DNA from 3 places in the Solibacillus isronensis genome. Region 3 is predicted to be linked to each of the others. Evidence: predicted binding sites of a transcription regulator. Region 3 holds the regulator's gene; each other region holds the start of a gene.

Evidence for each region. The regulator LexA, encoded in region 3, represses DNA repair genes until DNA is damaged. The targets are predictions, from matches to a motif close to CGAACATATGTTCG.
Region 1: the regulator LexA is predicted to act here: its motif matches at 5,576-5,589, upstream of M3166_RS06210 (WYL domain-containing protein).
Region 2: the regulator LexA is predicted to act here: its motif matches at 7,760-7,773, upstream of addB (helicase-exonuclease AddAB subunit AddB).

The regions. Positions count from the first base shown of each region.
Region 1 is NZ_JAMBOC010000001.1:1,206,475-1,216,474, reverse strand. It holds gene M3166_RS06255 (elongation factor G) at 1-293, shown strand, start outside; gene M3166_RS06250 (monooxygenase) at 367-675, shown strand; gene M3166_RS06245 (hypothetical protein) at 856-1,074, shown strand; gene M3166_RS06240 (hypothetical protein) at 1,177-1,818, shown strand; gene M3166_RS06235 (hypothetical protein) at 1,921-2,661, opposite strand; gene M3166_RS06230 (hypothetical protein) at 3,211-3,600, shown strand; gene M3166_RS06225 (GNAT family N-acetyltransferase) at 3,834-4,373, shown strand; gene M3166_RS06220 (hypothetical protein) at 4,476-4,739, shown strand; gene M3166_RS06215 (GNAT family N-acetyltransferase) at 4,959-5,492, opposite strand; gene M3166_RS06210 (WYL domain-containing protein) at 5,619-5,843, shown strand; gene M3166_RS19350 (hypothetical protein) at 5,930-6,064, shown strand; partial or broken gene M3166_RS06205 (TerC family protein) at 6,134-6,576, opposite strand; gene M3166_RS06200 (aspartyl-phosphate phosphatase Spo0E family protein) at 6,750-6,914, opposite strand; gene M3166_RS06195 (BrxA/BrxB family bacilliredoxin) at 7,231-7,665, shown strand; gene M3166_RS06190 (class I SAM-dependent methyltransferase) at 7,653-8,438, shown strand; gene M3166_RS06185 (metal-sensitive transcriptional regulator) at 8,542-8,868, shown strand; gene copZ (copper chaperone CopZ) at 8,882-9,088, shown strand; gene M3166_RS06175 (heavy metal translocating P-type ATPase) at 9,179-10,000, shown strand, end outside.
Region 2 is NZ_JAMBOC010000001.1:2,040,016-2,050,015, reverse strand. It holds gene M3166_RS10365 (murein hydrolase activator EnvC family protein) at 1-1,240, shown strand, start outside; gene M3166_RS10360 (sensor domain-containing diguanylate cyclase) at 1,265-2,962, opposite strand; gene M3166_RS10355 (peroxiredoxin family protein) at 3,417-3,989, shown strand; gene M3166_RS10350 (S41 family peptidase) at 4,108-5,535, shown strand; gene M3166_RS10345 (PDZ domain-containing protein) at 5,756-6,925, shown strand; gene M3166_RS10340 (TVP38/TMEM64 family protein) at 7,066-7,689, shown strand; gene addB (helicase-exonuclease AddAB subunit AddB) at 7,816-10,000, shown strand, end outside.
Region 3 is NZ_JAMBOC010000001.1:384,956-394,955, forward strand. It holds gene M3166_RS01830 (trimeric intracellular cation channel family protein) at 1-139, opposite strand, end outside; gene M3166_RS01835 (aminotransferase class I/II-fold pyridoxal phosphate-dependent enzyme) at 257-1,504, shown strand; gene M3166_RS01840 (MerR family transcriptional regulator) at 1,667-2,047, shown strand; gene glnA (type I glutamate--ammonia ligase) at 2,110-3,444, shown strand; gene M3166_RS01850 (gamma-type small acid-soluble spore protein) at 3,566-4,111, opposite strand; gene M3166_RS01855 (DNA alkylation repair protein) at 4,368-5,075, shown strand; gene M3166_RS01860 (5' nucleotidase, NT5C type) at 5,155-5,700, shown strand; gene M3166_RS01865 (gamma-glutamyl-gamma-aminobutyrate hydrolase family protein) at 5,816-6,511, shown strand; gene lexA (transcriptional repressor LexA) at 6,595-7,218, opposite strand; gene yneA (cell division suppressor protein YneA) at 7,379-7,726, shown strand; gene M3166_RS01880 (YneB family resolvase-like protein) at 7,713-8,369, shown strand; gene M3166_RS01885 (DUF896 domain-containing protein) at 8,434-8,670, shown strand; gene tkt (transketolase) at 8,810-10,000, shown strand, end outside.

The DNA.
Region 1 (10,000 bases), 820 kb from region 3:
TTTTAACAGAAGATACCGTGACATTATACGGGCGGGCTCCAGTAGCAACTTTTATGGATTATTCCACGCAATTTGCCGCTTATACAAACGGGAAAGGTGCGTTAACACTGCAATTCGATGGCTATGATGTATGTCATAACAGCGATGAAATCATTGAACAAGTTGGCTACAATAAAAACGCCGACCCTGAATATACATCTTCCAGCATTTTTTGTGCAAAGGGGAAGGGTTACAGTGTGCCTTGGCATGAAGCGAAAGACGCGATGCATTGTGAAGTAAAGGAAATCGAATAATGAAGGAAAGAAGGATTTTGCAGGAGGATAAAAGAAGTAAGTATAAGTGTTTAGAAAAAAGGAGGCACTTCTAATGGCATATATTTTACAGGTAGATTTCAAAATGGATGGTCCATTCGGCGAAGAAATGGCTGCCGGGTTTAAAGGATTGGCAGAAAGTATTAACGAAGAAGAAGGCATGCTCTGGAAAATTTGGACAGAGAATGCGGAAGTGGGCGAAGCGGGTGGTATTTACTTATTTGAAACAAAGGAAACTGCTGCAGCTTACTTGGAAATGCATTCAAAGCGTCTCAATGGCTTCGGTATTACAGCAATCAACAGCAAAATTTTTGCAGTCAACGAGTCGTTAACGAATATTAACAAAGGTCCGGTTAATGTATAAATAAAAGAGCATTATAGGTTTTGAGAGACACAATGGTGGTGTCTTTCTTTTTTGTTCGGAATTAACCAAACGTAAGATCCGAGCAAATTATTAAAGCTATCAAACGATGGTTTTGGAACGTTTGGAATTTAACGTATAATATAATATACCCCAAAATTGAAGGGAGGAGGTTAGCGTTTTATGGAAACATTAGTTCCTTTATCTTTAATAGGTATTCCACTATTCTCGATCTTGCTTTGTGTCAATCTTATCAGTTTGCTAAAAATTATAGTCCATAACCCAGAACAATCTGTGAAAAAACAGACTTTTCTAGTTAGTATCAGCGTTGCTTACATACTATTTTCATTTTTATGTATATTAATCGTCATTGCCGATTCAGTTTGGGGAGTGTCTATATAAACGATTCCTATTACCATATTGGAATTAAAAGCCTGATAATACCAATAAAAAACATTTATGTTATTATTATGATATATAATGATATTTTATGGGGTGAAAGGGTTGAAGAAATATATTTACATAAGTATTTTATTTGGAGTGTTTGCTTTATCAGGTTGTGCTGTTGAAGGAACTGAAAGTGAAGAAATTATAGAAGAAGTCTCACCATCTCTTTTAAATTTATCGCAAGAGCAAAAAGAAGATTATTATCAAAAATATGTAGCAGTCATAGAGGATATTAATAAAGAGCATGACACTGATCTCAAGTTAGAACCTATCACTGCATTTTCGGATGACTATTGGGTTGAGGTAGAAACATTTAAAAAGCGGACAAAAGAGCGAGCTGATATATCAGTTGTTGTTTCAGATAATAATGAACGCTATCATCCAGCTTCAGTCCCAAAGACAGTGACGTTAGAAATCGGTCCGAATAAAGAGCGCATTATATTTGAAGGAGCTTTTGATACACAATTAAACGAAAATACCTCAAAAGGAAGACAATTATTTTCTGTATTTAATGGTATTTCTTCAGAAGCAGAAAATTCTGATGGAAGTTGGACTCAAGTAGGGTACACAAATTCGTTGTTGGAAAATGGAACACTATATGTTATCGAGGTTACAGGGAAATACTCACTAAACGGTATACTTTCTACACATAACATATCTTTAGAATTTGATTGTAATAAAAATGGTGGAGTTAGTTAGAGCTATTAATGTTCCCAAACATTGAATAACTCTGACTAATAATAAAAAGACAAAAGACTTTCTATGTAAGAGTTTTTTGTCTTTTTTAACGTATACGCTCATTTAATTTTTTTTTTGCTTTAACCAAAAATCAGGAGGCATATAAGAAATTAATGAATAATCAATTTCATCCCCTGATTGAGTTGTTAATTGAACAAGTAAAGGTTCTTCTTTATTAGATGGATTTATTGCCCTTGTTTTAATTGTAATCACCTGAACACCAGTTCTTATTGGGTGACCGACAACAACGACCTGATTTCCTAGTGTATAAACATCTGTAATTTCCGTCTGAAATGCAACGATATAAAGATCCAAATCATTTTCATTTTGAAACATGGGAATAGATAATCCCATGTTGTGTTCGAAATCATACCAACCAGAGATTCCAATATCATAATTAGTAAATAATCGGTGTAGGGCATAATGAACTCTACTAGGAATATAGCTCCATCTTCCGGTCGTGCTATACCAGTGCTCCTCATAAGCAGGTCTTTTATATTCTGGTTTATTTACTATTACATCAAATGAAATTTTAGTTCCATTTTTAATCACTTCTGAAATTTGGACCATATTTGATGGGAAAGGTTGCTCTTTCCAAGGAGGATCAGAAATATTTACGGGTTTGGAAGGTTCAAGTTTCTGAAGCCGATTTTCCGCTTCTTTTAATTGTGCTTTAAGGTCTAAAATTTTTTTCTCCAAACTTTTAGCATCATTTGGTTCTTCTGCATAATAAAGCGGAGCAATACTTATATTAAACATCACTACACAAATAATAAATAAAGTAAGTCTTTTGGGAGTTACCATAGAAACACCTCAGGATTATTCTGCTCTATTGATGCAGAAATATGTTTTATAATTTTTATTTCTCTAATTACGGGTGCTTTAGTACGATAAGGATTTTAAAAGTATGCATATACGTTCCCAAATAATCGGCAGCTAAGACTAATACACTATCTTAGCTGTTTTTTCCTTTAATTAGGTTACCAAACGTTACAGGGTAGTAGTTTACAGGGGGAAGTATCTATAGACAAAAACGTTATAATAACATTAGTATTAGCACACGATAAATTCGATGAAAACACCAAAAAAGAAGTACAACAGTTTGCAGCTGACGTTATTAAAAAATGTAATTTTGAAACTGAAATACAATTTAACATAACAAGTTATTATAATTCTTAAGTACTAAAAGACGAAATTATGGAAGATACTTGTTCAACTAGCGGGTATACTACTGCAACAAACCAATTTGAAATAACCCCACACGTTGCTTTGGGGACGATATAACTTTTGGTTATTAATTTGCCGTTATTTAGTTTAATATTTAATTAAAAACATATAGAAAGTGGCGTTATAATGAGCCTTTGTCGATATTTTGCTTCAAAAAACCCTTTACCAATTATTGAAAACTCTTTCGCAACTTTAGAAGATTATGCTTTAGAAACACAGTTTGAGATTCTTCCTTGTCGAAAGAATCCTCCGATTGCAGTAGCAGGACAAATCCAAAAGCCTTTTGTTTACAAGGTGAGAGGGAATGGAAAGCCTCTAGATCAACTTGTTGACTATATTAAAGAAAATATTAGAGAACAGGATCGAGTAGAATTTTGGTCGATATGGCACAGTGAAAAAGTACCTTCGAACAATATGTATCGACTTAATCCACAACAAATAACACCTGAAGATTTACGGTTCTTGCATGGCAATCAAAATTGTTGTATTAGATTTTTTCCAAAAAATAAAAAGTAGCCTTCTTGAAATTCAAAATGAGGGATAGATGTTCCAAAACATCGCCTTGGTAGCTTTTTTGCTCTAAATACCGTTTTAATAATTATTTATTTCTGAAAATTAAGATATAATTAAAGTAATTTTATTTTGAAAGGATTGATTAATATGAAACAGGTAACAAAGGGGATTGAAAAGTAGTCTACATAATTCACAAGACGATGAAAAGAAATTTATTTGAAAAGAGGAACTATAACTTGTATAAAGATCAAAACTTAATAATCCGTCCAATAGAAGAAACGGATTTACATCGTATTTGGGAATTAGAATTTAATGAAGAAAAACCTGAATGGAAAAAATGGAATGCACCGTATTACCCGCATGAAACAAAGTCTTTCGATGAATTTTTACCTATTGGCAGAGAGTGGATGAGTCAACAAAGCGTTTGGGTAGTTGAAGTAGATGGTATTTTGTGTGGAACAGTATCTTATTATTGGGAACATGAAGCCTCGAAATGGTTAGAGATGGGCATCCTTTTTTACGAGGGTGGAAAATGGGGAAAAGGGCTTGGCACTCGTACTTTAAAACTCTGGATTGATCACTTATTCAATACAATGCCTTTAGTTCGTGTTGGCTTTACTACATGGTCTGGAAATGAACGGATGATTCGTGTAGGTGAAAAATTAGGGATGCAATTAGAAGCACGCATTCGTAAAGTTCGTTATTATGAAGGGAATTACTACGATTCGATTAGAATGGGAATTTTACGTGAAGAATGGGAAATGCAGAAAGATTAATCCTTTATAGCCATGCACAAACAACCGAAATAACGTTCCCAAATGAAATTTATGGGGGGTTAGATTATTTCAACCATACATTTTGAAAGGTAGGTAGTTAGCTTGGAAAATAAAGAAATAATACTTAGCATTTTAAATGACCTTAAAAATGGACGTACACCTAGTCATACAGATTACAATTTACATTTAGATATATGGGCAGAATTTATCGAATACTTGGATGATGTTAAGTACATTAAAGAGGTTACTATCTACTGGTTTGGCGATGCTGATGAATATTATGACGAAAGAGTACACTCTGTTGACCTATGCAAAGCCAAGCTAACACCTTTTGGAGAGAATTTTTTAGCCGAACAAATGAATTAAACATACATAATAAACTTGAAAAACGTTCCCAAATCAAAGTTGGGAATAAACGAAAAAAGCAGAAACATTGTTAAGTCAACGTTTCTGCTTTTTCTATTGGTTTATTCTTTATAAGTTGTTTTATACACTTTTACTTAATGTCAATATTGACAACGGTTTGAACGTACAAGGGGTTTGCAATGTCATCGGTTTTTTTGCATCCCATAATCAATTCAGCTTTTATTTCACAAAAATATGTGCATCGCAATAACAAAGACCTTTGCAGCTTGGGCAATCAACTTGATAGGGCTCGAAATAGCGCGGCATATAAATAAATGGTTCAAAACCCTGTGCTGCAAATTGCCGCTCAGCTGCCCAGCGGTTTGTATCGGATTGAACCCATCCAACCGTAACAATCGTTTTTGCAACCGGCTGTACGGCTTCGAGGTAAGCACGTACTAGTTTTGTTCCAATTCCTTTTTTTCGCTCGTTTGGATGGACGACAAAATGACTTGTATAATAACTGATCCCTGATGTGACCAGTTCCTTTAACGACTGAAGCTCTTCAAGAAAATAGGGGAATTCCTTGTTGAAATCTTTTATTTCATAACCCGCAATATAACCGACAACTTCATTAAGCTCATTAACGGCTACATAACGAATGCCTCCAGCCTGATCGACGGTATCGGTCGTTTCTGGTTCAAATGGTAAAAAATCATTGAGCAGTGCTGCAATTTGCACTGCATATTTCTTTTCATAAGGGTAAATATTCATCGGTGGACCTGCCTTATATTGTATATGGTTATTATTGTAACATAGTAAAGGGAAATAAGGATATTTTTGATAATTGTAAATAGGGAACGTTTGTTCTATAATGGAGTTAAGAAAGGTGGAAAGTTAATGAAAGAACAATTGCAAAAGGCATTGCAACACAATCAAATTTTGGATATTGTGTATTTCGCCAAAGACAAGTCAATAACAAAGCGTCGAATAAAGCTAATTAAAATCTCCGGAGAACATGTGCAAGCGTATTGTTTTTTCCGTCATGCAAAACGAAATTTTATTGTAGATAATATTTTAGCTGTACATCCGGTAAATAAAAAAGCGAGAGGGTTACAAGCATAGAATATATATAAGTATTATCATTTATTTGATAATTATGTGGAATTTTCTGACTATTTGTGTTATATTAAGTTTAGGGAGGTGAATAAGTGATGCAAGCTTTAAAAAGAATGGGGGCAACAAACTTTTTTGTGAATAATGTGAAGAGTAAACCAAGATTAAACAAATTAAAAAGTATGTATTTAACAAGAAAGGAAATTTCGGATTATGTTAAAACAAAATAAATAAAACCCTCCACTTTTAATTGTGGAGGGTTATTTTTTTAGCACAGAATTAAGTATATTTCTGTGAAGTTATTCTTTAGAAGATTTTGTTTTGCCACCGGATAAAAACCAACCAGCGATTGCGATTAACACTCTATAAAATATTAGTTTCCACTCAAGGGAGTGGGCAAACTCGCTGCAATTTCTAGTCCAGGTTTAGATTCAAGAAGTTTCACAAAGAAGTTTGCAGCAAACCTCATAATAATTAATCCGATTAATCCCCCTGCAAATATGACAAGGAACTTTCCGCCGTCCATGCGCTATATCCGCTAATTCAACTTTTATAACCGTACTCCAAAATCCAGATTTTTTTGTTCCTTTTCCTTTTTTGATCCTTTATTTTTAAAGTATAGTTTCCTTACAATGTGATTGATCGTTATAAATAATAGATATAGAACACCAATAGTCTGAACCTGCCATACATCTACAAGAAACGTTATGATAAATAAAGAAGCAAAACGGAAAATGAAGGCACTTTGGTGAGAGATTCATAGTAATTAGATAAGGTGGGATAGTAGTGTTAAAAAAGGGTTTTTACAAAACAAACACATAGTTCATTGGTATTCAATGAACTATGTACAAGTAATAGATCGATATTTACTCAAATTCAATTAGAAGCAAAACAATATGTAAGCCTTCTTTTTAATTAAGCGGCAATATCTGAATACTTATTAAGTAATTCATCCAGTTCCTGACTGCAATTCACGACTTCCGGATGAGTGAATCCTAAATCATTTGCTTTTTGGTACATAAGTTTTCTTTTTGTCTCAATTCGTAGTTTTAGTAGCTTTTTTAATAGTAAAAATTTCATCGATAAATTTCCCTTCAGTAGTAGTTGGTAGGTTTAAACTTTTGTTGAAATAAAATGACAACTGTTTCATCCTATCTTATTTCGGACAAGATATATGTCGAAACATGCTAAAAAAGCATAATTCAATAATTTGTAAAAATTATAAACTTTATACATAAATAGGGTGCTTTATATTTGACTTAACTTAAAATGTATGGATATTTGTTGGGTTCTTGTAAATGTCGGAAATCGGTGAAATCCAATTTTTGTACAACTGGTAATATCATTGATATAATGAGCGATGTGAATACATATAAACAGAAAGAGGTTATGAAAAATGACAAATGCTTATGATGAATATATGCGTCAAGTAACACAGCCAATGCGTACGGAACTTGAGAGTGCAGGCTTTGCACAATTAACTACGGCAGATAGTGTACACGAATTTATGGCTGAAACAAAAGGGACGGCTTTAGTTGTAATCAATTCAGTTTGTGGTTGTGCTGCAGGTCTAGCACGTCCGGCTGCTCGTGAAGCAGTAGCAGATGTAAAACCGGATCAGCTTGTAACGGTATTTGCTGGTCAAGACCCGGAAGCGACTGCAGCAATGCGCGGATACTTTGATGAAGTGCCACCAAGCTCACCATCAATGGCGATTTTAAAAGATGGTCAATTAGCTTACTTCATTCCACGTGATCAAATCGAAGGTCATCCAATGGAACAAATCCGTGATCATTTATCAGATGTGTTAAAACAAGTATGTGCCGAGTAACGATTGTCACAACTGCAGGCAGACCGGACGAGCAATCGCTTCAGTTAGCTGAATTTGCTAGTAAGGAGCTGCAGGCAAAAATTGTTCCGCGCCAAAAACGTTCGGTACGTAAGCTTTCCGAAGTGTACGATGCCAATGTCATTGTTGCGGGGAAAAATCGATTTGAATACTATGCGAAAGGTGCCGAGGCGCCTTTCTTTTTTCATCCAAATTCTGCCGCATTTCGTTTGAAACGTGTCGCTCGCGGTGAAGACGAGCCATTGCTTACTGCTTGTGCACTGCAAAAAGGGGATACGTTTTTGGATTGCACACTAGGCTTAGGGGCCGACAGCTTGTTGGCTGCTTATGTTGTAGGTGAAAAAGGCAAAGTGATTGGTGTAGAAGCAGACAAAAATGTGTCGTTTATTGTAAAAACAGGGATGCAAGCTTATGATACGACTGAACTTCCATTGACGGCATCCATGCGAAATATCGAAGTGGTTCATTCTACGGCACTGGAATATTTAAAGCAGCAAGAAAATGAAAGCTTTGATGTCGTATACATGGATCCGATGTTCGAGGAAGTCATTGAAGAATCAACGAATTTTGAAGCGCTGCGCTATGCCGGAAAGCATGTGACACTAACGGATGAATGGGTGGCTGAAGCAAAACGTGTGGCGAAAAAGCGTGTCGTGTTAAAGGCCCATTATAAATCGAACTGGTTTGAAAAGTACCAGTTTCAGCGTGATGTGCGATTAACAGCCAAGTTTCATTATGGTGTTTTTGAAAAATAAAGCGTTGAAGTTCTTTTTAAGAAGAGCTTCAGCGTTTTTCTTAACGCTTTACATACCCCTCATAGGTATGATAATCTGAAATCAAGTAAGGGGGATTGATTGAATGATACATGAAAACGATAGTATATTGGAAGCACATGAAGAAAGCTGTCGTAAAAGTCATCATCCTGAACCGATAAAAAAAGATTTAACGACGAGATTAAATCGGATCGAAGGGCAAATTCGCGGAATTAAGGGTATGATTGATAAAGACGTGTATTGTGATGATATTATTACACAATTATCGGCAACACAATCGGCTTTAAACAGTGTCGCGAAAATTTTGCTTGAAGGTCATTTAAAAGGCTGTGTTGTGGATCGTCTGAATGAAGGCGATACCGAAGTTTTGGACGAGCTTGTCGTAACTATTCAAAAAATGATGAAAAAATAAGGAGTGTTCAAGTATGGTAAATGTAACGTTAAATGTTAATGGTATGTCTTGCGGTCATTGTGTAAAATCTGTAGAAACTAGTGTTGGCGCATTAGCTGGTGTACAGGAAGTAAAAGTGGATCTTGCTGAGAAAAAGGTATCGGTTGCGTATAACGAAGATGCTGTTACTGTTGAGCAGATCAAAGAAACGATTGATGAACAAGGTTATGACGTTGTTTAAGTATTGTGGTATTGATTCAGGTTCTCTACTATAGAGAACCTCTCTTTTTACAAAATTTTATACCCCCTTGAGGTATAAAGAGGTGAGAATATGACGAAAGAACTTACATTGCAAGTAACAGGTATGACGTGTGCGGCATGTTCGGCAAGGATTGAAAAAGGGCTGAATCGTCTGGATGGCGTCGAATCGGCGAACGTCAATCTAGCGGTTGAAAAAGCGGCGATTCGATATGATGAAACCGTTGTTAAAGCACAGGATATTGAGCAAAAGATTCAGGCACTTGGCTATGATGTCGTCAAAGAGAAAGCGGATTTCACAATCGATGGAATGACGTGCGCGGCGTGTTCGGCAAGAATCGAAAAGGTGCTCGGGAAAATGGACGGGATTGCTTCGGCAAATGTGAACTTGGCGTTGGAAAAAGCGACGATAGAATTTAATCCGTCACAAGTTTCGGTGTCCGATATTATTGCGCGTATCGAAAAGATCGGTTATGGCGCACAGCCCGTTGTTGAAGGCAATCCGGTTGATCATCGTGAAAAAGCAATTCAGCGGCAAACGGTTAAATTTATCTCGGCGGCTATTTTATCATTGCCGCTTTTATGGACGATGGTTGCCCATTTTTCATTTACGAGCTTTTTATATGTGCCTGACATTCTTATGAATCCTTGGGTACAGCTAGCATTAGCAACACCTGTTCAATTTATTATTGGCTGGCAATTCTACGTGGGAGCATATAAATCATTGCGCAGTGGTGCTGCAAATATGGATGTGCTCGTTGTAATGGGAACGAGCGCGGCCTATTTTTACAGCATTTATCAAATGCTCGCACATCCTAGCGGTCATATGCCGCACCTGTATTTTGAAACGAGCGCGGTGCTTATTACACTGATTTTATTAGGGAAACTTTTTGAA
Region 2 (10,000 bases), 1.7 Mb from region 3:
TGTTCAAATACCGGCAGCATCTGCAGCAACATTAGATGAACTGAAAAAAGAGCGCAGTCAACTCGAAGCAGAAAAGAAAAACATTAATAAATCACTTGAACAAAAAACAAATGAGATTCAAACAAACCAAAACAGACAGCAAAAAATCATTTCACAACTAGAGCAACTTGGTGCTGAAATTAATGAAACGAACCATAAAATTGCCGTTGTCGAATTGGATATTGAAATTGCAAACGAAGAAATTTCTATTTTAGAAGATGAAATCGCAGAATTAAAAGAGAAGATCGAACAGCGAAATGAGCTATTGCGTGAACGTGCTCGCGCGATTCAGTCATCAGGTACAGTAAGTTACCTTGACGTATTGCTTGGAGCAAATAGTTTCGTAGACTTTATCGATCGTTTTTCTGCTGTAAGCACACTTATGGACGCTGATCGTCAAATTATGCGTGAGCAAAAAGAAGACCAGGAAAAGCTTGAAGTTCAAAAGCTGGAGCTTGTGAAGAAAAAAGAAAACCTTGAAGCGAATAAAGCGAAATTAAAAAGTTTGATGGCTTCATTAAATCAACAAAAGAAAGAAAAGAAAAAATTAGTAGCAGAGCTTGAAAAAGAAGAAGCGAAACTACGATCTGAGAAAACAGAACTTAAAGCTGAATACGATGATAAAGTAGAATTAAGTAAAGAGCTGGAAGAGAAGTTTCTTAAAGAACAGCGCCGATTAGCGGAAGTTGCCCGTCAAAAGGCATTGGAAGCTGCGGCTGCTAAAAAGAAAAAACAAAACAGCAGTAGCAATAGTGCTGTAAGTTCCGGAAACTTGCCGGTTGTTTCGGCAGGAAATTGGACAAGACCTGCAGCGGGTCGCTTTACATCAGGGTTCGGCAGACGTGATATTGGACCAATCGGAAGTAAAAATCACTTAGGAATTGACATTGCCAACTCAATCGGTACACCGGTTGTTGCAGCAGCTGATGGTGTTGTTTCGTATGTTGGTTCGATGAATGGTTACGGTAACGTAGTAATGGTTACTCACTCGATTGAAGGACAATTATTCACAACAACGTATGCCCATTTAAGCGGATTTAACACGAGTGTTGGGGCATCGGTTTCAAAAGGTCAGCAAATTGCACGACTTGGAAATTCAGGTAACTCAACAGGACCTCATGTACACTTTGAGATCCATGTCGGTGAATGGAACGGCAGTCGTTCAAACGCCGTAAACCCATTAAATTATATTTCACTGTAACATAGAGAAAAGACCAAACTTTAATTAAAGTTTGGTCTTTTTATTTGTGTATGAAGAAAGGTTGGGAGAGTTAACGTTATATAATTTATAGCAATTTTTCCCGCTTTCTTTAGCCTCGTATAGGGCAATATCTGCTTTTTTTATTAAACTGGATTCCGTAAAATTCAATTGACTAGATGCCGTTGCGATTCCCATGCTTGTTGTAACCGTTAAGGTATGCCCGTTCAGTTTCCAAGGCTGCTGGATAGCGTGGTTGATTCTTTCTGCAATTTCTATTGCATTATAGCTTTGAATGTTTGAGAGGAGAATAACAAATTCATCTCCGCCTAATCTTGCCACCATGTCATGATCACGGATAGTTGATTTAATACGAGAACCAAATTCTTTAATAACCGCATCTCCTGTATCATGGCCATAAGTATCGTTAATCAGTTTGAAATGGTCAATATCTAAAAGTATTAGAGCAAGAGGTGTATTATTTGTTAGAAACTGTTCTTTTGCAAACGCAAATTGTTCTTTAAAAAATAAACGATTTGGAAGATCTGATAAACTATCGTGATAAGCAAAATATTTCAATTTGGATTCATATTCTCTTCTTAAGGTAATGTCTCTAGTGAGTACAACCAGATGCTGAAAAGTATTTTTTTGGTTGAACACGGGATTTCCGATGGATTCACACCAAATCATATCTCCTTTAGCATTTTTTTGTCTAAATTGAATAGTAAAAGGTTCACCTGAACTGATCGAATTACGGACAGTTTCTACTAAACGTTCTTGATCATCTATATGGACATTATGAAGGAAACTTTTCTTAAGATATTCCTGATGGTAGTAACCTAATATATTTTTATAAGATGGGGAAACATATGTAATTTCTCCATCTTTATTAACAAGTGTAATTAAGTCATGAGCATTCTCTGCAATAATACGAAAACGTTTTTCACTTTCTTCCAGCTTGTTAATGCTCTGTAACTGTTCAGTGATATCTTTCAAAATTCCGTATAATCCAATGATTTTCTCATCGATCAAAAGCGGGATGATTTTAAAAATGATGTTAATTTGCTCGCCATTTTTATTTTTAAAGTTTAAATCTCCACTTTGATTAGTTCCTTTAAGTGCTTCGCTTATCAAATTATCAAAGTTGCCGGTATCTTCTTTGTCTAATAACTCTTTAAGTGGTTTTCCAAATAATTCTTTTATTTTATAACCGGTAATATGTTCAGTCGCTTCATTTCCATCTGTAATATAACCCATTTTATTTAAAATAAAAATGCCGTCTGTATTATGAAAAAATAAAGAATGATAACGCTCATTACTTTCAGCCAGTCCACTTATCATTTCCATTGCATCTGAAAGCGCATTTCTTTCATGTGTAATATCGCGTACAACCGCTATGATTCGATCAACTTTACCTTTTTCATCAAAAAAGGGGCTTAAATCGGTTTCGGCATAATACTTTTTACCATTCTCTTCGTAAACATCTTCATAAGTATAGCTTTTTTGACTTTCAACAACTTTGCTGTATTGCTTATATAAAAATATTGCCTTTTCCTTTGGTTCAATCTCCATAATGCTTGAGCCAATAATCTGGTTAGACAAATTTAAACGTTTCATTGCAGCGGTATTAATAAACTGAAAACGAAAATCATTGTTTACAACTTTAAGAATAAAGACCATATCTTTAATACCGTTCATTAAAACTTCTTGATAAAATTTCTCCATAAAAGTTCCCCTTGTTTTAACTGGACTAAAATTTATTTCTTCTGAAGTAAGTATGGGCATCTTCATAGATAAATTCAGTGTTTGGAATTTTTTCATTATTCCTAATTATGGTGCTTAATTTATTTCCGTAAGATGGATTTCTGCAAACTCTTCATTTTACCATCTTAACTCACTAATTATATGTACAAATAAGATTCAAATGTCTAATATGTTTTCATTAAATGTAACGGGACGATTGTATTAAGACTATGTATTTAGAACAAAATATGTATATTTTAAATACCCGTTTTTTATAATAAATAATCATATTTGGTAAAATTAAATTTATATAGGTTTTTAAATGATTCATTAGATTATTAAATCAATGACGATTCAAAAGAAGTTTTTCCAGTTTGAATAAATACCTGAAAGTTATGATAATGTACTAATAGGAAGAAATAGTGGGGTGATGTTGATGAAAAAAAATATTGGAATCGGTATTATTTTAGTGCTTGTCATCACAATGCTTGGCACTTACATAAAAGCTGAGATCAATCAAAGTACGGCAATCAACGAAAATGCAATAGGAAAAGAAGTTGAACTGGGCGAAGAAGTGGGCCTCGAAAAAGGTCAGTTTGCACCGGATTTTACATTATATAATTTACAAGGCGAGCCACTGACACTTTCTGAGCTGAGAGGAAAGCGGGTCGTACTGAATTTCTGGGCAACGTGGTGTCCGCCATGTGAAGCAGAAATGCCGCATATGCAAAAATACTACGAAAAATATCGTGAAGAAGACAATGTGGAAATTGTCGGTGTCAATATGACGTATGCAAACGAAAAACTGGAGCGTGTGGAGCAGTTTTTAAAAAGCTATGAGATCACCTTTCCGATCGTACTGGAACAAACAGAAGCAGTCGCCTATCAATATGAAATTATAACAATGCCGACAACGTACATGATTGATACAGAAGGGAAAATACAAAAGCAAATCATTGGCCCGCTGGATTTGGATGCATTGCGTGAAAATGTCATGCAACTAGATTAAGCTTGGAGAATGCGCAGACCGGCATCTTAAATATCTTCATTTTGTGACGTTTAAATTCGACTTTATAAGTATGATTCTTTCATTCGCTTCATAAATTTTATGGAACGGAGGAGAATTCGTGCGGAAAAGTCGGATTTTTTTATTAATTGTTGTAATGGTGTGTATCGGTGTAATTGTTTATGGTGTTATGAAAATCAAGGCGCAGCCACAAGAGGAACAGGCGGGTTTTGCGGTAGTCAATGAACTGCATGAGTTAATTACGAGCGAATCAGTTTATGATGTCAACTCTGAAAAATTGGTGGAAGGTGCACTGCGAGGGATGGCAAATGCAATAAATGACCCTTATAGTACTTATTATTCGGAGCAAGAAGCAGCATTACATAAACAGACGCTCGCAAGTGAACGAATCGGCATTGGTGTGGAATTGGCAGAAGCAAATGGCAAGATTATCGTCGTGGCTCCTATTAAAGCATCGCCTGCAGAAAAAGCGGGTATTCGACCATTGGATGAGCTTATACAAATTAATGAAGTACGACTTGACGGAAAATCTATGGGGGAAGTTCGTAAGCTGATGTATGGTAAGGAAGGGGAAGCGGTGGAGCTTGTCATTTATCGACCGGAAATGGATCAGCATTTAAAGTTAGTCATGAAAAGAGAACGTTTGAAAAATGATACGGTGGAAGCAGAAGTTCTCGAAGTAGAAGGGAGAAAACTTGGCTATATAACGATCAATCTTTTTGGTGAAAAAACAGCAGAAGAATGGAAAGAGGCTCTTGATGAGGTAATTAAGGAGGAAGTGGAAGGGTTAATTATTGATGTGCGGGACAATCCAGGTGGCTATTTACATAGTGTTGCCCAAATGATGAGCATGTTCGAGCAAAAAGAAAAAATCTTTGCGTATATGCAAAATCATGATGGTGTAACAGAGCCACTGAAAACAAAGAAAGTGGAACAGTTCCAGCCTTACGCAAATTGGTTGCGTGACACGCCTTTAACTCTTATCCAAAATGAAGGAAGCGCATCAGCCAGTGAAGTGTTTGCAGGTGCCCTACAGGACTGGAAACGTTCGGTCATTATTGGAGTGACGAGCTTCGGTAAAGGAACGGTCCAACAAACATGGGATCTTCAAAACGGCGGAGAAGTAAAGTTATCAACGAACAAATGGCTTACCCCTTCTAAAAAGTGGATCCATGATGTAGGAATAGAGCCGGATGTCGAAGTGACACAGCATCCTCTTTACAGTGTGGAAACAAAAATACTGAAAGGGCGCTATGAAGAGGGAGAATACAGTGAAGAAATTGCCTACAGCCAGCGTATTTTAAGTGAACTGGGCTACGCTATCAGCCGGACAGATGGATTCTTTGATAAGGATACAGCTCAGGAAGTAGAGAGCTTCAGACACAAGCATGATATTGCAGAAGGAAGCTATATGGATGAAGTATTTTTCAATGAATTAACGAAAGAACTGCAAACATTCAAACAGTCGAAAGTTAACGACATGCAGCTGCAGATGGCGATTAGTTATATTATGCATCAGTTTGAGTAAGGGATAGTGTAAAAGATATTGAAAGCTCGTTTCTTAACGAAATGGGCTTTTTTTATTTGATTACCATTTTATTTAAAAACGATCTGAAAAAATTCCATCTTATTTACCTCCTCCATAAATCTCCGAATCTCCCACCCTGCCTTTATTTCATTTCCGGTACAAATGGGACTACGCATTCCGTAAAGGATTTGGTACAATTATTCGTACGGTAGGTGAGAATATGGATGGAACAGTTTTGATTGAAATTTTAAAAGGGATTGGCCGATTTTTTATAAATCCTTTGTTTTATATCGCCATCATTTCCGCAGTTTATTTAGGATATCGCCGAGTGAAGCGCGAACGAAGGTATTTTAACCGACGGATACTAGGTGGCTGGTCCGAGCTGAAAAATATGCTTGCGATGGGCTTTATGCTGTCCGTTATTATTTCCTTATTTAGTCTTGTAATAGGCTTAACAGTATCACTCGAATTATTGACAATTGTATTTATTGTAAGTTTCGTAGGTTTGATCATTTATATGTATCAATTATTATCGCCGGCAATTGTTATGGCGGTTGCTTTTTGCGGAATCGTTTGGATGCAATGGCAAGATTGGTCATATACAATCGGAACTATTGAATTGGCAGGGAGAAATGTTACGGACGATCTTGTTATGACCGTTCCGATTATGACAGGACTCTTGCTGATGGCAGAAGGAATTTTAATTCGCCGGTATGGTGCCCGTTTTGCTTCACCGATTGTTGAGAAAACAAAGCGTGGATTAAATGGAATAGGCTATTTTAGTAAACAGCTTTGGATTTTGCCTGTCTTTACGATTATTCCAGGTGAAGGCATTCAAAATTTTGCGCCTTATTGGCCACAGTTTACGGTCGGAGCAGAACAGTTTTCGATCATCGTTTTTCCGTTTATTATCGGATTCCAGCAGATGGTGCGTCAAAAGCTGCCGATGAATGTTTATCCTCAAATGGGACGTTCAATTATTATGATCGGGCAATTTGTGCTGATCGTCGGATTGGCTGCATATTTTCTGCCGGTACTTGGTGCTGCTGCATTAGCATTAGGTGCGATTTCACGCACAATTATCGGCATTCATTATAGTCGTTCAGAAGACCGCAATAGTTATGCTGTTGTACGGAGTGATAAAGGTGTGATGATTGCCGGCATTTTACCGGATTCTCCTGCAGAGAAAATGGGACTTGTTGCAGGTGAGATTATTAAGCGTGTAAATGGACAAGATGTTTTTACAGAAGAAGATTTGTATAAAGCATTGCAGATCAATGCTGCCCATTGTCGTTTGGAAGTGCTTGATCATTCAGGCGAATTGCGTCTTGCCCAGCATGTTGTCCATCGTGATGATAATCACAAAATAGGGTTATTAGTTGTTAGTTAATTTCAAAAGAATCTCGGTAATGCGAGGTTCTTTTTTTTGGCTGAAACGGGTATAAACAAATTATGTTAAGATTAAATTGTACTAGACAGCATTGGATAACTTCAGGAATTTTTATCGTTTTTGGTAGGGGTGATTGATTTATGTTAGATTGGCTGACAATCGATAATTTAGAAACAATTGTAGAGAAATATAAGTTATTAGGTCCTTTTTTCGGAATTTTATTAACATTTTTAGAATCATTTATACCGATATTGCCGCTGTTCGTAATAATTATTGCCAATGCCGCAGCATACGGTTTATTTTGGGGATTTTTACTGTCCTGGCTTGGAACGGTAGCAGGATCATACATGTTCTTCCTCATGATTCGCATGTTCGGAAAGTACCGTCTCTTCCGCCGGATTAAAGAACAGAAACAAGTAAAAAAACTGATTAACTGGGTGGATATTAGAGGATTTACACCACTGTTTGTCCTGCTGTGCCTGCCGTTTACACCTGTTGTCGTTGTCAATACGGTTGCTGGTTTATCCAATATTAAAAAGAAGTATTATTTTTTGACACTCCTTATTTCAAAACCCATTTTAATCTTTTTAATTAGCTATTTAGGCAGTGATTTGCGTGATATTTTAACCTCTCCTGTAAAACTTATTATTTCAGCTGTCATTATTTTAATCATTTGGGGAATCGGAAAATTGATTGAACATATTTTAAATAAGCGTGTGGAAAGAGATTTGCGAGAGATTGGAAAGCTACGAAAACATAAATAAATTCTACGAGTCTTGTCTTTTAACAAATTGTGAAAAGACAGGGCTTTTTTGTATGATTGCAATTAATGCACGAACATGTATTCTTATATTATAATAGAAGAAAGAAATAAAAGTGAGGTGGGATTTGTGACGTTACGAGTTATATCAGGACGGGCAGGCACGGGAAAAACAACATTGATTCACCGTGAGATTGTTGAAGATTTAAAAACAAATATATTTGGACATCCAATTTTTTTATTAGTTCCTGACCAAATGTCGTTTACAGCGGAATATGAGCTGACGACGAATTATGACATTGAAGGAATGATGCGTGCACAGGTAATGACATTCAAACGGCTTGCCTGGTTTGTGCTGCAAAATGAAGGCGGTATCGCCCACGAACGCATTGACGGCACAGGGTACCGCATGCTGTTGCGACGTATTTTGGAAGAACATCAGGAAGAATTCCTACTATTTAAACGAGCGGCAGGTAAACCTGGTTTTACGAAGGAAGTAGAGCAGATTTTAAAGGAATTCAGTCAATATCATATCGATGTGGAAACAATCGACCCGCTAATCGAATCATTAAAATTAAACGGTGCAAGTGAAGTACTGCTTCATAAATTGCATGATCTGAATATTATTTTAAAGCAGTTGCATGAGCGAATCGGGACGGAATATATTGATGGCGATGGCTATTTTCCGCTGTTAATTGAGCGCATTCCGAAAATGGAAAGCTTGCGTGATACCCACATCTATTTAGATGGGTTTGTTTCATTTAACGGACAGGAATTTGCCATTTTAAAAGAGCTTCTTATTTATGCAAAGCGTGTCACAATTGTTCTCCCGATGGAAAACCCAGAAATGGATTTACTCGAAGGATCGGTATTTTACAGAGCTGCGGTGACGTACGACAAAATAAAGAATGAGCTGCAAAAATTACGTTTCGAACGAGGAATTGATATTGAAGAGGAGGCGCGTGTTCATTTAGAAGTAAACTACCGTGCGACAAATCGGGATTTACTGCATATTGAACATTGCTTCGACAAAATTACGGATATACCAGTCGAATCGACGGGACATACGAAAATATTGGAAGGTGTAAACCCGCGCGCAGAAGTGCAAGGTATTGCCCAGGAAATTAAACAGCTCGTTCTGGAAAAGGGGCTTCGCTATAAAGATATCGGGATAATGTACCGCCAGGCGGATGTATATGATGCGATTATCGGAACGACCTTTACCCAATACGAAATTCCGTTTTTCTCAAATGAGAAGCGTGCGATGCTTTACCATCCGCTTATCGAATTCAGTCGATCCGTACTGGAGATTATTACGACAAACTGGAAATACGAGCCGGTTTTCAGAAGCATTAAAACCGATTTGTTTTTCCCTTACGGAGCCAATTTAGTTGCAATGCGTGACAGAGCGGATATTTTGGAAAACTTCGTCATCGCAAAAGGAATTGTCCATGACCGCTGGATGAAAGATGAAGTATGGCATTATCGCCGTTTTAAATCACTGGAAAAAGTAAATGCCGTTCAGACAGAAGACGAGCTGGAGCATGAGCAACTTTTAAAATCCGTCCGTGACTTAATCCGGGAGCCGGTACTGGCATTGCAGAACCGGTTGAAAGGCAAAAAAACAGGCCGTGAAATTGTAGTGGCACTGTATGAGTTTATGGAGCGGCTTGATATTTATAAGAAGCTGCTAAAAATGCAGGAACAGGAAGAGCAGGCCGATTCACTCCATCAGTCATTGGAGCATGAACAGGCTTGGAATGGCTGGATCCATATTTTGGAGCAATTTGACCTTATGTTCGGCGATAAAGTTATGCCGTTGGAAGAAGTAGCGCAAATTTTGGATGAAGGCTTTGAAACACTTGAGTTTGCAAGTGTCCCGCCGACATTGGATGAAGTGACTGTTTCGACTGTCGAGTTTGCACGTTTTGACAATAAAAAGGCAATTTTCGTAATCGGTGTTAACGACGGAGTATACCCGATGCGTATGGAAGCGGGAGGACTGCTGTCTGATGACGAGCGTGAAACATTTGAGAAAATCGATGTGGAATTGGCCCCGGGGATAAAAAGCAGGCTTCTGCAGGAAAGTTTCCTATTTTACCGGGCGATTTCTTCATCGACACAATATTTATATATTACGTATGCAAATGCAGACGAGGAAAGTAAAAGCAAGCTTCCATCGCTTTATATTAACCGCCTGCACAGCATGTTTGAGATTACCGAAAACCAGGGTACCCCCGAGGAAAAAACGGTTCGCACACTGCCACATCGGCAAATTGCAATGGACCCGCTTGATGAACTCCAAAAAGATAATG
Region 3 (10,000 bases):
GGATAGCCCCGCCGCCAAAAGCTGTAACGATACCTAATATGTACACCCCAAATAAATCATACTCTTCTTCCATTGCCACAATTGCCCCGGAAATGGCAAAGGCAACCGTTCCGATCAAACTAAATACATCCCACGCCATAAACATCTCTCCCTTAATGTCCTTTCGACCATGACGATAGCAGTTTTTCAAACATTCGTCAAAACTATTTTTTTTCATGTATAATGGATACAGTTTGAACAGAATGGAGTAGTAAAAATGGCATTTCAATCAATATTAACAGCTGAAACATTAACGCTTGCAGCAAAAGTGGAAGAAAAAGTCCGCACTTATCATCAGGAAGTGGATGAACGTGCGTTTTATAATCAGCAAAAGGTGCTGGCAGCTTTTCGAGAAAATCAAGTAAGCGACTTTCATTTGCATCCTTCAACAGGGTATGGCTATGATGATGAAGGCCGTGATAATTTAGAGCGTGTATATGCGCAAACTTTCGGGTCAGAGGCAGCTATCGTACGTCCTCAAATCATTTCAGGTACACATGCAATCACATTAAGTTTATTCGGTGTATTACGTCCTGGTGATGAATTGCTCTATATTACAGGTAAGCCTTATGACACACTTCAGTCAATCGTTGACGGGGGCGAAAAGGATACAGGTTCCCTGAAGGACTATAAAATTGGCTATTCCCATGTAGATTTAATCGATAATAAGGAAATTGATTGGGAAGGTGTAAAACAGGCAGTAAACGGAAATACGAAAATGATTGCAATTCAGCGGTCAAAAGGCTATGCGACGCGCCCATCATTTACGATTGAACAAATTGCTGAAATGGTTGAAAAAATACGGGTAATTGCACCAAACACCGTTATTTTTGTTGATAACTGTTACGGTGAATTTGTAGAGTTGCTTGAGCCGACAGAAGTTGGTGTTGACTTAATGGCCGGTTCATTAATCAAAAATCCGGGTGGGGGCTTTGCAAAAATTGGCGGATATATTGCAGGTCGCGCGGATTTAGTGGAAAAATGTGCATATCGTATGACGTCACCGGGAATCGGTGCGGAGGCAGGGGCTTCATTAAATACGTTAGCAGATTTTTATCAGGGCTTCTTCATGGCACCGCATATTGTTGCACAAAGTTTAAAAGGTGCAATTTTTACATCGGCTATGCTTGAAGAAATCGGTATGACGACATCCCCGCATTACACGGATGTTCGCACAGATCTCATTCAGTCAGTCTCTTTCCAAACGGCTGAACAAATGGTGGCATTCTGTCGTGAAATTCAAGCTGCTTCACCTATTAACGCTCACTTTGCGCCGGAGCCTGCCTATATGCCTGGTTATGAGGATGATGTTATTATGGCGGCAGGTACATTTGTTCAAGGATCAAGTATTGAATTAACAGCAGACGGTCCGATTCGCCCTCCCTACACCGCATTTATCCAAGGCGGTTTAACATATGAACATGTAAAATATGCCATTTGTTCTGCTGTCCAAAAACTAAAATAGTTTCTAGAAATCGTCCATTTATTGGACGATTTTTGTTGTGCATAAAATTCGCTTTATTCTGTCAACTATTTGCTCATTTACATAAGTTATGTGAGTTTTTCTGACATACATTTGACATTGTAAATAACAAGTCGTAATATAGCGATAAGGGAGGTGAATTAAATGAGTAGTGAAATTCGACGTTCAATGCCACTATTATCGATAAGTATCGTCATGCAACTAACGGATCTGACAGCAAGACAAATCCGTTATTATGAAGAGCATGATTTAATTCAGCCGCACCGGACAGAAGGAAATCGACGGATGTTTTCTTTAAATGATGTCGATACTTTACTTGAAATCAAAGATATGCTTGAGCAGGGTATTAATATGGCAGGTATCAAAAAAGTGTTTGCTTTGAAAAATGATCCGGCCGCCCAACAAGCGAGCAAAGAAATTTCAGATTCGGACTTACGAAAAATTTTACGTGAAGAAATGCGCCAAGCACAGCGCATGCAAAAAACATCTATTCGACAAGGGGATTTATCACGCTTTTACCAATAGTGTGTAAATTATAAAAGATCGAGTAAAATCGGTACTGAACAAATTTAGGAGTGTGGAATTTAGTGGGCAAATATACAAAAGACGATATTAAACGTCTAGTAGAAGAACAGCAAGTAAAATTCATTCGTTTACAGTTTACAGATATTTTAGGAACAATTAAAAACGTAGAAATTCCTGTAAGCCAACTAGATAAAGCATTGGACAATAAAATGATGTTTGATGGTTCATCAATCGAAGGTTTTGTGCGTATTGAAGAATCAGATATGTACTTATATCCTGATTATGATTCATTTATGATTTTCCCATGGACTGCTGAAAAAGGGAAAGTAGCACGTTTCATCTGTGATATTTACAATCCGAACGGTACACCATTTGCAGGAGATCCACGTAACAACCTGAAACGTGTATTAAAGGAAATGGAAGAGCTAGGATTCACAGATTTCAACTTAGGGCCAGAACCGGAATTTTTCTTATTTAAACTGGATGCAAAAGGCGAGCCAAGCTTGGAAGTTAATGACCACGGGGGTTATTTCGACTTAGCACCGACAGATTTAGGTGAAAACTGCCGTCGTGATATCGTATTAGAACTAGAAGAAATGGGCTTTGAAATTGAAGCATCTCACCATGAGGTTGCACCGGGACAACATGAAATTGACTTTAAATATGCGGATGCAATTACAGCTTGCGACAATATCCAAACATTTAAATTAGTTGTTAAAACAATTGCACGTAAACACGGTTTACACGCAACATTCATGCCAAAACCTTTATTCGGTGAAGCCGGATCAGGAATGCACTTCAATGTTTCGTTATTTAAAGGAAAAGAAAACGCCTTTTTTGATGAGTCTACTGAATTAGGTCTTTCTGAAACAGCGATGCAATTCATGGCAGGCGTACTTAATCATGTTCAAGGCTTTACTGCAATTACAAACCCGACAGTAAACTCTTATAAACGTTTAGTACCAGGTTATGAAGCACCTTGTTACGTAGCATGGTCTGCACAAAATCGTTCACCTTTAATTCGTATTCCTTCTTCTCGCGGAGTTTCAACACGTGTAGAAGTTCGTTCGGTCGATCCATCAGCTAACCCATATTTGGCGATGGCAGTAATTTTAGAGGCTGGTCTGGAAGGGATTCGTAAAAAATCAACGCCACCACCAGCAATTAACCGCAACATTTATGTAATGAGCGAAGAAGAGCGTAAAGCAAACGGCATTGATAACCTGCCTGCAGCTTTAGACGACGCTTTAAACTTACTTGCAAAAGATGAAGTTGTTCAACGAGCATTAGGCAACCACATCTATGCTAACTTTAAAGAAGCTAAAGAAATCGAATTCGACATGTACCGTTCTACTGTCCATCAGTGGGAACGCGACCAATATATGAAGATGTACTAAGAGAAAGCGCTGGAGTTAAAATTCCAGCGTTTTTTTTATATGTATACATATTATTTAAAATTATAACCAATATAATTTTGAACTAAAAAACCGGCAATAAAAATTGCCGGTTCAATATTTTTTATTTATTGCCGTTTTGGAATTTGTTCTTACCAAATTGACCCGATGCTTGTTGTTTTTTAGCTTCGGCCTGCTGGTTTTGCTGTTTCACTTGGTTAACATCTGTTTCCATGCCAAACTCAGCGCTCATTGAAGAAAGCTTCTTCTGTAAACCGCTGTTTGCGAACAAACCGGAAGATTGTTGCTTTTTGGCTTCGGCCTGCTGGTTTTGCTGTTTTACTTGGTTAACATCTGTTTCCATGCCAAATTCGGCGTTCATGGAAGAGAAGTTTTTCTGTAAACCATTATTCGCGAACAATCCAGAAGTTTGTTGCTTTTTGGCTTCAGCTTGCTGGTTTTGCTGCTTCACTTGGTTTACGTTAGTTTCCATCCCGAATTCAGCATTCAAGGAACTTGATTGCTTTTGTAAACCGCTGTTTGCAAACAAACCGGAAGATTGTTGCTTTTTAGCTTCAGCTTTTTGGTTTTGCTGTTTTACTTGATTAACGTCCGTTTCCATACCGAATTCGACGTTTTTATTATTGATGTTGTTTTTATTTTTTGACATCAATATCACCTCCTGAGATTATTCTGTTCAGAGGTTGTTTTATTATTCGGTTAAATAATTTGCCAATTTTTTTATTAAAGTACAGGGCAACAATAAAAGGACACTGAAGCTTGAGTGTATGTCGCCGTATATATCCCGTAAATACTGTTTTAAATGAAATATTTACCAGCAAGCTTATTGAGAAGAACGCTAGGTATGTTTGCGATTAAATCATATAATAGTATAAGACAAAAATAATAATAAAAAGGAGGAAATTATGAAACTCGATACAATGATGCAAGAGTTAGAAGCACTTGGGAAAGAGCGTACAAAAAAGATTTATATGTCCAATGGGGCTAAGGAGCCGTTGTTCGGTGTAACGATTGGCTCGATGAAACCGTTTGTAAAACAAATAAAAATAGACCAGGAACTGGCCGAACAGCTCTATGCTACAGGCAACTATGATGCTATGTATTTCGCAGGAATTATTGCGGATCCGAATGCAATGACTGAGGAAGATTATGACCGCTGGATGGAACAGGCCTATTTCTATATGATTTCGGATTATGTTGTGGCAGTAACTCTGGCGGAATCTGATATTGCGCAAGAAGTAAGCGATAAGTGGATTGCCAGTGGTAAGGATCTGAAAATGTCGGCAGGGTGGCATTGCTACTGCTGGCTTCTCGGCAATCGTAAAGATGAGGAATTTTCAAAGGAAAAGTTAATGGACATGCTCGAGTATGTAAAACAAAATATCCGTCAAGCACCGCAGCGCACACAGGTGGCGATGAACAATTTTGTCATGACAGTCGGTGTTTCATTTAAACCTTTACATGATGAGGCAGTGCAAATTGCAAATGAGATCGGACCAATTGAAACGAAACGGGAAGGGAAAAAACCGGGTTTGCTTCATGCTTATGAGGAAATTGAAAAACAGGTGGAAAAAGGGCGAATCGGTTTTAAACGTAAATATGTACGTTGTTAATTGTAAAGAGTTATACCTTGTTTTTTCACAATACAATTGTATAAACTAAAATTATGGGAATTTCAAGGAGGCTTATTACATGAAAAAAAGTATTGCTATCGATATGGACCAGGTACTAGCTGATTTTTATTCGAAATTACGTGTGACATATAACGAAAATTTCGGAACAAATTTTACAGATGAAGAGTTTCTTCTGACGACACAGCGCGATTTGCCTCGAGAAGATGCGAAGAAATTATTTGCAATATTAAATGAGCCTGACTATTTCAGAGATTTAAAAGTACTGGATGAAGATGCGATTAAAGTCATTCAAGAGTTGCAGGAACATTATGAAATTTTTATTGCGACAGCTGCAATGGATGTACCGGGTTCATTTACAGCGAAATACGACTGGTTAATGGAGCATTTACCCTTTATTAAAACACAGAACATTGTGTTTTGCGGAAATAAAGCGGTAATACATACCGATTATTTAATTGATGACAGCCCACGCCAACTCGCAGCATTCAAAGGGACAGGTATATTGTATTCGATGCCGTACAATCGATCAGAAGAAGGTTTCATGCGTGTTCATAACTGGAAAGAAATTAAACAGTATTTTATAAAACAAATGGAAAGTGTTTAATAAGTAAAGGGTTGCGATTCTGCAATCCTTTTTTATTTTTGTAGTCATTTCGTATAACGCAATAGTATAATTTAAATTATTGGAATTATCTATAAATTATAAGGGGATAAAAAGAATGAAACCGATTATTGGATTAACAATGTATGATTTTGACAAGAAGTTGGATATTAATAACACGTATTTAATTTCAATTGAACAAGCGGGAGGTATACCGATTTGTATACCGAATGCTACAGAAGAAAACGTAAATGAGTTATTAGATCTAATTGATGGCCTCGTATTAATTGGTGGAGCGGATATAGATCCATTGTTGTTTAATGAAGAACCGCACCGTCATATCGGAAGTGTTGTACGGAAACGTGATGACAGCGATCTTTTATTGATGAATGAAGCCTATAAAAGACAAATGCCTGTTCTCGGTATTTGCCGCGGACAACAGATTATGAATGTCGCATTCGGGGGGAAGATAATTCAGGATATACCATCACAAGTAGCGAACACAATTTTACATAAACAGCCTTCAAAGCGAGGGGAACTGGCACATACCGTTGAAGTAAAGACACCTAAATTTAAAGAGATTTTTAAAGAAGACTCATTCCGTGTAAATACATTTCATCATCAATCGGTTGGAAAGCTGGGGAAAGGGCTCGTTGTTTCGGCACTTGCTAAGGACGGCATCATTGAAGGGATTGAACATGAATCGCATCCATATTGTGTCGCGGTGCAATGGCATCCGGAAGAATTGGCTCCGAACGGTGATGTTTATGCACAGCGCTTATTTAATAGTTTTGTAGAAGCATGCAATAAATAACGAAAGGCTTAGTCGTTCGCGGCTGAGCTTTTTATTTTGTAAATAAAAAACTTGCCGATTCTATTAGAATGGCAAGTTGATGATTAATGGATATTTCGATAGAGGCCGACCACTTTACCTAAAATAGAAACTTGGTTGACAATGATTGGCTCCATTGAGCTATTTTCAGGCTGTAAACGGAAATGGGTTTTTTCTTTGTAAAAGCGCTTAACAGTTGCTTCATCGTCTTCCGTCATTGCTACGACAATCTCTCCATTGTTCGCAGTAGACGTTTTTTTAACGATCACATAATCCCCATTTAAAATCCCGGCTTCAATCATGGATTCTCCCATAATCTCAAGCATAAATAATTCCTCTTCCGGTGAGCCGTAAGCATCCGGCAACGGGAAATATTCCTGGATATCCTCGATTGCAGAAATAGGCAGACCAGCTGTAACTTTACCGATCAGCGGAACATGAATGACACCTTGTTTTGCGATATTCATCTCTTCCTGATCCAATATTTCAATGGCACGCGGCTTTGTAGGATCACGGCGGATAAGCCCTTTACTTTCTAAACGAGCTAAATGCCCGTGGACAGTTGAACTGGAAGCTAAACCTACTGCTTCTCCAATTTCGCGAACTGATGGCGGATAGCCTTTAGCACGAACTTCCTCTTTTATAAAAGTTAGAATAGCTTGCTGCCGCTTTGAAATTTTTTGTGTCAACTAACTCACCTCTTTATCATGCTATTTTTCTTAAAGTAAGTATAGCAGTATGCGAACATGAATGCAAACATAAGTTCGAAAAAACGGTTGACAAAAACATACGTTCGTATTATTATGAGAACAAACATTCCGAACATACATTCGAAAGAGGGTTTTTCAAATGAAAAGAGTTAAATTAAATGGCTTCACATCAATGTTTCTACTATTCTCTGTACTTATGATTGCTTTATTCATGATGCAGGATGATAAAATTGAATTATACGAACACGTAAGCATAGAGCATGGCGATACTTTATGGTCGTTGGCAGAACAATATCGTGGTAAAATGGCTAAGCATGATTGGATCAATGAAGTAAAAAAGGAAAACGGAATGCTGGATGAAAAAGTTGTTTTTGGACAAGTATTGGTTGTGCCTGTAGAAAAAGATTCACAATACATAGCTCAGCTGAATGAATCCTCCGATATGCAATTGATTAAAGTAGCGAGAGGGAACAATGATAAAAACTAAAGCAGTAATCTATTGCCGTGTCAGTACGGATAAAAATACACAAGAAACATCGCTAGTGCGTCAGCAGGAGGAGCTGACAAAATACGCAAAATCATTCGGCTATAAAGATGTGGAGATTTTCATGGACCAGCATAGTGGATATGATGTCGATCGAGACGGATTACTCGACATGCTTGACTACATGAAAGAGTACGGTATTAAAGCATTATTTGTACAGGATGAAACCCGTTTAGGGCGAGGGAATGCCCGTATGGCAGTGCTGCACCTCCTGCAAAAATATGAAGCGACAGTATATACATTGAATGATGCAGGTCCTGTCGTATTAAACGAAATGGATACAATGCTGCTCGAAATTTTAGCGATTGTCGAAGAGTATCAGCGCCGTATGCATAATGCAAAAATCCGCCGGGGAATGCGCCGCGCTGTAGAAAATGGCTACCAGCCGCAAAATAATTTAAAAAACCGCGGTAATATTGAAGGGCGTGAACGAAAAGAAGTGCCTGTCGAAGAAATTGTTCAACTGCGTCAGAAAGGCTTAACCTTTGCAGAAATTGCTACGACTTTGTCTGGCTTGGGCATTTCTATCAGTAAAGCGACCGTACATAGAAGATATATTGAATATATGGAGCGACTTGAAGAGTAAACACTTGTTTTCAAGTCGTTTTTTTTATACCTTTGTAGTAGGTAGGAAGAAAGGTGAGATTCAAATGTTATCAAAAGAAAAATTAGCTCGCATTAACGAGCTTTCTAAATTAGCGAGAGAAGGTAAATTGACGGAAGAGCAGGCGAAGGAACGTACAGCGCTGCGCAAAGAATATTTAGATACTTTCCGTACTACAATGCGTGATACAATCGAGCATGTAAAAGTAATTGATGAAGAAGGCAATGATGTGACACCTGAAAAATTAAAACAAATTAAATCACAGAAGAAATTCTTAAACTAATAACATTTCATTAATATGTCACATTTAATATAAAGTATGACATATTTTATAGGACGTTTTTAGAAATTATTGTTTTCTTGTGAAAATTTGTCTACACTATAAAATGTATAAATATCGTACGAGGAAAGGATGTCACATAATGACACAACAGATGGATCAGTTAGCAATTAACGCAATCCGTACACTATCAATCGACGCAATTGAAAAAGCAAATTCAGGTCACCCAGGTTTACCAATGGGTGCTGCACCTATGGCCTATACATTGTGGACGAAGCATTTACGCCATAACCCTCAAAATCCTAATTGGTATAACCGCGACCGTTTTGTATTATCAGCTGGACATGGATCCATGCTTTTATATAGTTTATTGCATCTAGGTGGCTACGGTTTAGAGTTGGAAGAAATCAAAAACTTCCGTCAATGGAATTCAAAAACACCGGGACATCCTGAATATGGTCATACAGTTGGTGTAGAAGCGACAACTGGTCCATTAGGACAAGGTATTGCAATGTCAGTAGGTATGGCTATGGCTGAACGTCACTTGTCAGCAACATACAACAAGCCAGGTAAAGACATTGTAGACCACTATACATTTGCACTATGCGGTGACGGTGATTTAATGGAAGGTGTTGCTGCAGAAGCAATTTCTCTTGCAGGTCACTTAAAATTGGATAAATTAATTGTACTATATGATTCAAATGATATTTCACTTGATGGTGATTTAGAAAAGTCATTCTCGGAAAACATCCAAAAACGTTTCGAATCATACGGCTGGAACTATTTAAAAGTTGCAGACGGTACAGATATCGTGGAAATTAATTCAGCTATTGAAAAAGCGAAACAAAATACTGGCGGCCCAACTGTAATCGAAGTGAAAACTGTTATCGGTTTTGGTTCTCCTAACAAATCTGGTAAAGCAGATTCACATGGTGCGCCACTAGGATTTGATGAAGTTACTTTAACAAAAGCTGCATACGCTTGGGAACATGAGCCATTCTTCGTTCCAACTGAAGTATATGATACATTTAAAGCAGCTAGCGAAGTACAAGGTGTACAAGCAGAAGCAGCATGGAATGAATTATTCGAAAGCTACAAAAACGAATATCCAGAACTGGCTGCACAATTTGTAAACGCAATGGAAAACAAATTACCGGAGAACTTTGCATCTGAGTTACCTGTATATGAAGCAGGTACTGCAGTAGCTACTCGTTCATCATCTGGTGATGCAATCAATGCAATTGCAAAAACAACACCATCATTCTTCGGTGGTTCTGCTGACTTGGCAGGATCAAACAAGACAACTATTAAAGGCGCTGGCGATTTCTTTGCA